Prosthecobacter dejongeii: one gene and its partner. The protein of the gene in region 1 binds, or shares a complex with, the protein of each later gene. Links are inferred from orthologs where the notes say so. Each region holds a gene or a part of one and is shown in the gene's direction. Other genes may lie near its edges.

Region 1 (3,209 bases):
TGGAAACCGATGCCGCCATTGGCCGAGTCCTCAAAGCTCTGGATGACAACGGCTTGGCCGAAAACACCGTCATCGTCTTCACCAGCGACAATGGCTGCTCGCCCAGTGCCAACTATCCCGAACTGCTGGCCAAAGGCCACAACCCCAGCTCTAAACTGCGCGGTCACAAAGCTGACATCTACGATGGTGGCCACCGGGTTCCCTTCCTGGTCCGCTGGCCTGCCAAGGTGAAGCCCGGCCAGACGACTAGCCAGCTCACCTGCTTGACGGACTTTTTTGCCACCGCCGCCGACATCACCGAAGCAACTACTCCAGAAACTGCCGCCGAAGACAGCTTCAGCTTCCTCCCTACCCTCTTGGGTGAAACTGGCAAACCCGCTCGCGAATCCCTCATCCATCACAGCATCCAGGGTGTCTTTGCCATCCGCGAGGGGCCGTGGAAGCTCGCCCTTTGCCCAGGTTCCGGTGGCTGGAGCGACCCCCGCCCCGGCACCGAGCCCAAGGACTCGCCACCCGTACAGCTTTTCAACATGGAAGCCGACCTCGGAGAGCAGACCAACCTTGCCACCCAGCACCCCGAAATCGTTGACCGCCTCACGAAGAAACTGGAAACCCTAGTCGCCAACGGCCGCAGCACGCCTGGAGCCCGTCAAAACAACGACGTCCCCGTCGAAATCTGGAAGAAACCCGAAGCCCCGAAAAAAGGTGGCAAGGGCGGTAAGGCGAACAAAGGACAGAAGTAAACTCCAATAAATCACCGTTCACCCCTACAAGAAAACGAGGACAAAAAGTCGTTATTGGAGGTTTAGGGGCGACTTTTTAACCTGGAGGCCCTAACGTCCCCCTTCACTTTCCCTGCCAAACTCCTTGCCGTTCGTCTGCCCTCTGATAAAAAAGGCCATTCGTCTCAAGCAGCAGGCACGCCTTTTTATATGAAGTTCACGATCAGCAAGGAATCTCTCCAGCAGGCCATTCAGCAAGTGCAGCACGTCGTCAGTGCACGCACCACCCTGGCCATCCTCTCTAACGTCCTGCTCCGCGCCAAAAATGGCGTGCTGGAACTGACCACAACGGACCTGGATGTCGGCGTGACTTGCAGCGTTGCCGCTGAGGTCGAGGAAGAAGGGGCCACCACCCTGCCGGCCCGCCGTCTGGCCACGATCATTCGTGAGCTTCCTGCGGAAGACATCCAGATCAGCGTGGATGAGAAAAACGTCGCTTCCATCCGCAGCGGCCCGTCCTATTTCAAGGTGCTGGGCCTTACCAGCGAGGAATTCCCTGCCCTGCCCCGCTTTGACGACGCCCGTGAGTTCAAGATTGATCAGCAGATTCTGCGCGATTGCCTGAAAAAGACATCCTATGCCATCTCGACCGACGAAACTCGTTATGTGCTGAACGGCATCCTTTTCTCCTTCAAGAACAACACCCTGACCATGGTGGCCACGGATGGCCGTCGTCTGGCCATGGTGGAGCAGGAACTGGAATTCCCCCAGAGCCAGGAAGTGGACATCATCGTTCCGACCAAGGCTGTGAACGAACTGGCCCGCCTTTGCGGCGACTTAGGCGAGGTGATCATTCGCGTGACCAGCAGCCAGGTAGGTTTTGACCTGGGTGACAGCCTGCTCATCAGCAAGCTGATCGACGGCAACTATCCGAACTACCGCCAGGTGATCCCCGGCGAAGCCAAGGAGCGCATCGCCCTGGAGCGCGAAGTTTTCCTGAAGGCTATCAGCCGTGTGTCCCTCCTCGCCAGTGAGAAGTCGAACTCGGTGAAGTTCCAGTTCACCCCTGGGCAGGTGGAAATCATCGCCAGCAGCCCGGACATCGGGGAAGCGCGTGAAACCATCCCCCTCAATTACAAGGGTGCCTCCATCACCATCGCTTTCAATCCGGAGTTCACCATGGCCCCGCTGCGCAACCTCAGCGCGGATGAAGTGTATCTTCACTTGATTGATGAAATCAGTCCTGGCGTTCTCCGCACCGGCACCAATTTCCTCTACGTGCTCATGCCCATGCGCGTGAACAGTTAACCTCCCTACCCCACACTCCCGATGCAGCGCTCCACGCATCTCCTCGTCCTCACTGCGATCACGGCATCGCTCGCCAGTTGCTACGGCCCAGATCCACGCCCCTTCGCGGGACGTGGACGCTCTCTGGATCAGCCCCCACGCTATGGCGACCCGAACCGTTACGTGGAGCCCATCGCCCCGACGCCGGCTCCAGTCGGCCCGCAGGTCCCGGTGCCCAATTTGGACCCAACGGCCCCGGTGGTGGATCCTGGACTCTCGGTCACCCCTCCAGGGATTCAGCCGACTGTCCCAGGTGGCACGGTGACACCGCCAGCGGTAACCACCCCGCCTGTGATCACCACGCCGTCCACCCCACCAGCCGTCACACCACCACCTGCCGGGGATGTGCCCTATGCCCGTGCGGTTCCGGGTAAACCTGGGTTTGTTTACAGCCCCAAGGATCCCAAGAAAGTCATCAGTGTGGAAGGGCTTCGCCCAGGCCAGAAGGCCCGCGATCCGGAAACAGGTGACATCTTCCGCGTGCCGTATTAAGCCTCGCGAGTGATCGTGGAAAGAATCATTGCCATTTTTGGACCCGGATTGCTCGGTGGGTCTTTAGCTCTTGCTGTACAACAGCGCATTCCAGGGGCGAAACTACGCCTGTGGGCTAGACGTGAAAACGCGGAGGCAGGCATCCGCTCACGGGGAATTCAGGCAGATTTTTTTACAGATGCCGCGGCCGCTGCGGAAGGTGCCTCTCTCATCATCCTCTGCACGCCTGTGGAGACGATGGCAACCCTGGCTGAGCAAATCACGCAAGGTCAACTCGCCGACGATTGCCTGATCACCGATGTGGGCAGCGTGAAAGGCAGCGTGGTTCGCGCTCTGCACCCCATTCTCGGTTCACGCTTCATTGGCAGTCATCCCATGGCAGGGTCTGAAAAAACAGGCATTGAGGTGGCGCGGGCAGATCTTTTTCAAAACGCCACCTGCTTACTGACGCCTATCGGCGCAGAAAATGCCGAACTTCCCCGCCTGAAAAACTTTTGGCAGGCTCTAGGTTGTCGAGTTCTGCAAATGTCTCCCGAGGAGCACGATGAAAAGGTGGCCCGTATTTCCCACCTGCCGCACATGATGGCCGCCGTGACCACATTGGCCGCCTTACGCACGGACCTAAGTGCGGTGGCCTGCGTGGCCAAT
Region 2 (3,235 bases), on another replicon or contig:
TCCAGGCAATGAGGGCCCAGGCTCCAAAGGAGTCTGTGGAGAGGTCACTGAATCCAATGAAAAAGCTGGCAAAGTCGGCATGAGGGGCATCGGTGCCGCCCCCCCTGGCGGATTACCAGGAACAGGCGTAGGGACTACTGGCGCATCCAAAGGCCCATCTCCGCGGGTGCGACGGACCACCAAATTCATCACCTTGGGCTGACCAGACTCGATGTCAGCCGTCAGGTAGCGGCCTTTGCGTTCCTGGGTCAGCTTTAATTTAGCCTCCGTTCCGGCTGCATCCATGGCCACCAGCTCTGTTCCCGTACCGAGATTGGGCACGACGTCACAGCGGATGAGCACGTAATTTTGCTCAGGGTTCACCATTTCTACGATGCCTACCACGGTGGTTTTGGGACCTTGCGGCTCCGGCTTTTTTTTCTTCTTGAATAGCCCACAGCCTGGGAGCACCAGCGCTAGGACCAGGGGGAAAAGCACACATTTAATCGGCCACATGTTGCCATCCTAGAGCATCCTTCCCAGGAAAGCCAAGGATGTGGATGAGTTTCCCCAAAATCTGTTCGCCTCCCCCGCCACACACGCTAGCATCACAGCGTGAGTTATCAGGTATTCGCCCGCAAGTATCGCCCCAAAACCTTCGCCGATGTGCTCGGCCAGGAGCATGTCGTCCGCACCCTGCGCAATGCCATCGCGCAGAACCGTCTGGCTCATGCCTACCTCTTCGTCGGCCCGCGTGGCACGGGGAAGACTTCCACGGCACGCATTTTCGCCAAAGCCCTCAACTGCCCGAATGGGCCCAGCATTGAATTTGATCCCGAAGACGAGCTCTGCAAAGAAATCGCTGAAGGCCGGAGCCTAGATGTGCTGGAAATCGACGGTGCCAGCAACAATGGCGTGGATCAGGTGCGTGATTTGCGGGAAAGCGTCAAATACGCCCCCTCCCGCTGCCGCTATAAGATCTACTACATTGATGAGGTCCACATGCTCTCCACCGCCGCTTTCAATGCGCTGTTGAAGACCCTAGAAGAGCCGCCTGATCATGTAAAATTCATCTTCGCGACGACAGAGGCGAACAAGATCTTGCCCACCATCATCAGTCGCTGCCAGCGGTTTGATTTGCGCCGTATCCCAAACACCATCATTGCAAAGCATCTCCTCCACATCGCCACCCTGGAAAACGTGGATCTGGATGAGAAAGCAGCGTTTGCCATTGCTAAAGGGGCCGATGGCGGTATGCGCGATGCCCAGTCCATGCTGGATCAACTCGTGGCCTTCTGCGGCAATACCATCCGTGAAGTGGATGTGCTGGAAATCTTCGGCTTCACTGCTGTACAGTCCGTGGCAAAGATGGCGCAGCACATTTTGGATAGCGACACCGTCAGTGCCCTCCGCCTCGTTCATGACACCAGTGAGGCTGGCAAGGACCTCGGCCGCATGCTAGGAGATCTCATCCAGCATTTTCGCACGCTTTTGGTTAGCCAAGCTGACCCCGATGCTGCGGCCGAAGATCTGGAGCCTGACATCGCTGAACAAGTCAGCTACCAGGCCCAGATAGCCAGTACGGACCAGCTTCTGCGAATCGTCGATGGACTCGCCGAAGTGGATGCACGCATGCGCTGGGCGACCAATAAGCGTCTGCATTTCGAGCTGGGAGTCATCCAGGCTGTGCAGCATTATAACGAAGTCAGCATCAGCGACGTCATCGAAGCCCTAGAGGGCAACGGCACCGTCACCGTGCCCCGCCCTGCCCCGCGCCCACAGCCCGCGCCGCGCCGCGCCGCCCCGGTGGAGATCGCCCCCTCTCAGCCTCCCGAACCAGCCCCTTTGGCCAAGGCCCCCGAGCCCGCACCCGTCATCATCGAAGAGGCTCTCCCGCCCCTGGCTGCTGCACCTGCACCTGCACCTGCACCTGCACCTGCACCTGCACCAGTTCCTGAGCCCGAGCCACCTCCAGCCGCCGCACCGGAACCCGAGCCCCAACCTGCTCCTGCTCCTGCTCCTGCTCCTGCTCCTGAACCAGCACCGACTCCCAAACCGACCTCGGCGCCTATTGCAGCTCCTTCCCCGGCCCCTATAGCGCCTTCATTAACGAATGAAGAATTCCGCCTCGAACTCCTGGGGCGTGTCCAGCAAAAGCGCCCGCTCATCTCCTCGTGGCTAGAAGCCACAACCGTCATGTCCATGGCGCGCGGGACCATCAAACTTGGTTTTCCATCCAGCGAAAGCCACGCCAAAGAGAGCCTCGCCCGCGACAATCAGCGCACCTTCCTCGAAGGTCTTGCACAAGACATCCTTGGTACGCCAATGAAGTTTGAAATGATCGTGGACCCGAGTCTGAAACCACCACCGGCGGCAGAACTTTTCGGTGCGTTGGACCTGCCTGTAGCCACACCAGCCCCAGCCCCGAGTGCCCCCCCGCGCCCGGCTACAGCCCCTATACCCGTCGTGGAACGGCCAAGGGAGAAGGCTCCAGCCGCAGAAGCACCTGCTCCAGAAACAAATGAAGCAGCCACACCCGAAGATATCACTGCCGACTTTCAAAACGATCCGCTCATCAAGAGCGCCATCGAGAAATTCAAACTGAAGCTAGCAGGCACCACTGCACCCCAATCTTAATCCCTCAATCACTTTAACCCCCTACTATTTTTCCATGAACATCCAGAAAATGATGAAGCAGGTGCAGGACATGCAGAGCCAGATGCAAAAGTCTCAGGCTCAGCTCGCCACCAAATCCTTTGAATCCACTGTCGCAGGCGGCAAAATCATCGTCACAGCCAATGGTCACGGCGATATCCAAAGCATCAAGATCGCCAAAGAAGTGGTGGATCCCGAAGATGTGGACATGCTCCAAGACCTCCTCCTTTCCGCCGTCCAGCAGGTCCAGAAAAAAGTAAAGGACACTCAGGCGGCCGAAATGAGCAAAATGACGGGCGGCCTGGGCCTCCCTCCAGGACTCGGTTTTTAAAGATGCGATGTAGCCACCTGCGCTCTGAGCGCAGAGTGGCCACACATTTTGTTATTCCGTGGGTGGGGGTGACAGGATGTGTTCCATCTCACTCACCTGTTTCCTGCACTCTCATAGGCCACACGCCACAGGCAATCGCCCGTATCATCGCTGACCAGTAAGGCACCATCTTTGGCCACAGTTACCCCGACAGGTCGCCCCCAGACATCCCCGTCGGGCGTCACAAAACCCGTCAAAAAGTCCACGTACTCGCCTGTGGCTTTTCCTTCC

The links.
Region 2: the proteins of dnaN (region 1) and dnaX are in contact, whole or in part, in a cryo-EM structure (PDB 8GIZ), measured with the Escherichia coli proteins. The link is inferred for Prosthecobacter dejongeii from one-to-one orthologs.

What each region holds. Positions count from the first base shown.
Region 1 is NZ_JACHIF010000009.1:229,583-232,791, forward strand. The notes cover bases 93-2,981. They hold dnaN (DNA polymerase III subunit beta), read left to right. Parts: upstream 93-932; coding sequence 933-2,030; downstream 2,031-2,981. Other genes in these bases: HNQ64_RS19175 (sulfatase family protein), read left to right, coding at 93-743; HNQ64_RS19185 (hypothetical protein), read left to right, coding at 2,052-2,561; HNQ64_RS19190 (prephenate dehydrogenase/arogenate dehydrogenase family protein), read left to right, coding at 2,577-2,981. Outside these bases: more of HNQ64_RS19175, read left to right, coding at 1-92; more of HNQ64_RS19190, read left to right, coding at 2,982-3,209. UniProt on the Escherichia coli protein: Confers DNA tethering and processivity to DNA polymerases and other proteins. Acts as a clamp, forming a ring around DNA (a reaction catalyzed by the clamp-loading complex) which diffuses in an ATP-independent manner freely and bidirectionally along dsDNA.
Region 2 is NZ_JACHIF010000002.1:521,032-524,266, reverse strand. What follows is about bases 191-3,105. They hold dnaX (DNA polymerase III subunit gamma/tau), read left to right. Parts: upstream 191-594; coding sequence 595-2,616; downstream 2,617-3,105. Other genes in these bases: HNQ64_RS07365 (PQQ-dependent sugar dehydrogenase), read right to left, coding at 3,058-3,105; HNQ64_RS07370 (YbaB/EbfC family nucleoid-associated protein), read left to right, coding at 2,651-2,965; HNQ64_RS07380 (hypothetical protein), read right to left, coding at 191-477. In the rest of the region: more of HNQ64_RS07380, read right to left, coding at 1-190; more of HNQ64_RS07365, read right to left, coding at 3,106-3,235. UniProt on the Escherichia coli protein: Part of the beta sliding clamp loading complex, which hydrolyzes ATP to load the beta clamp onto primed DNA to form the DNA replication pre-initiation complex.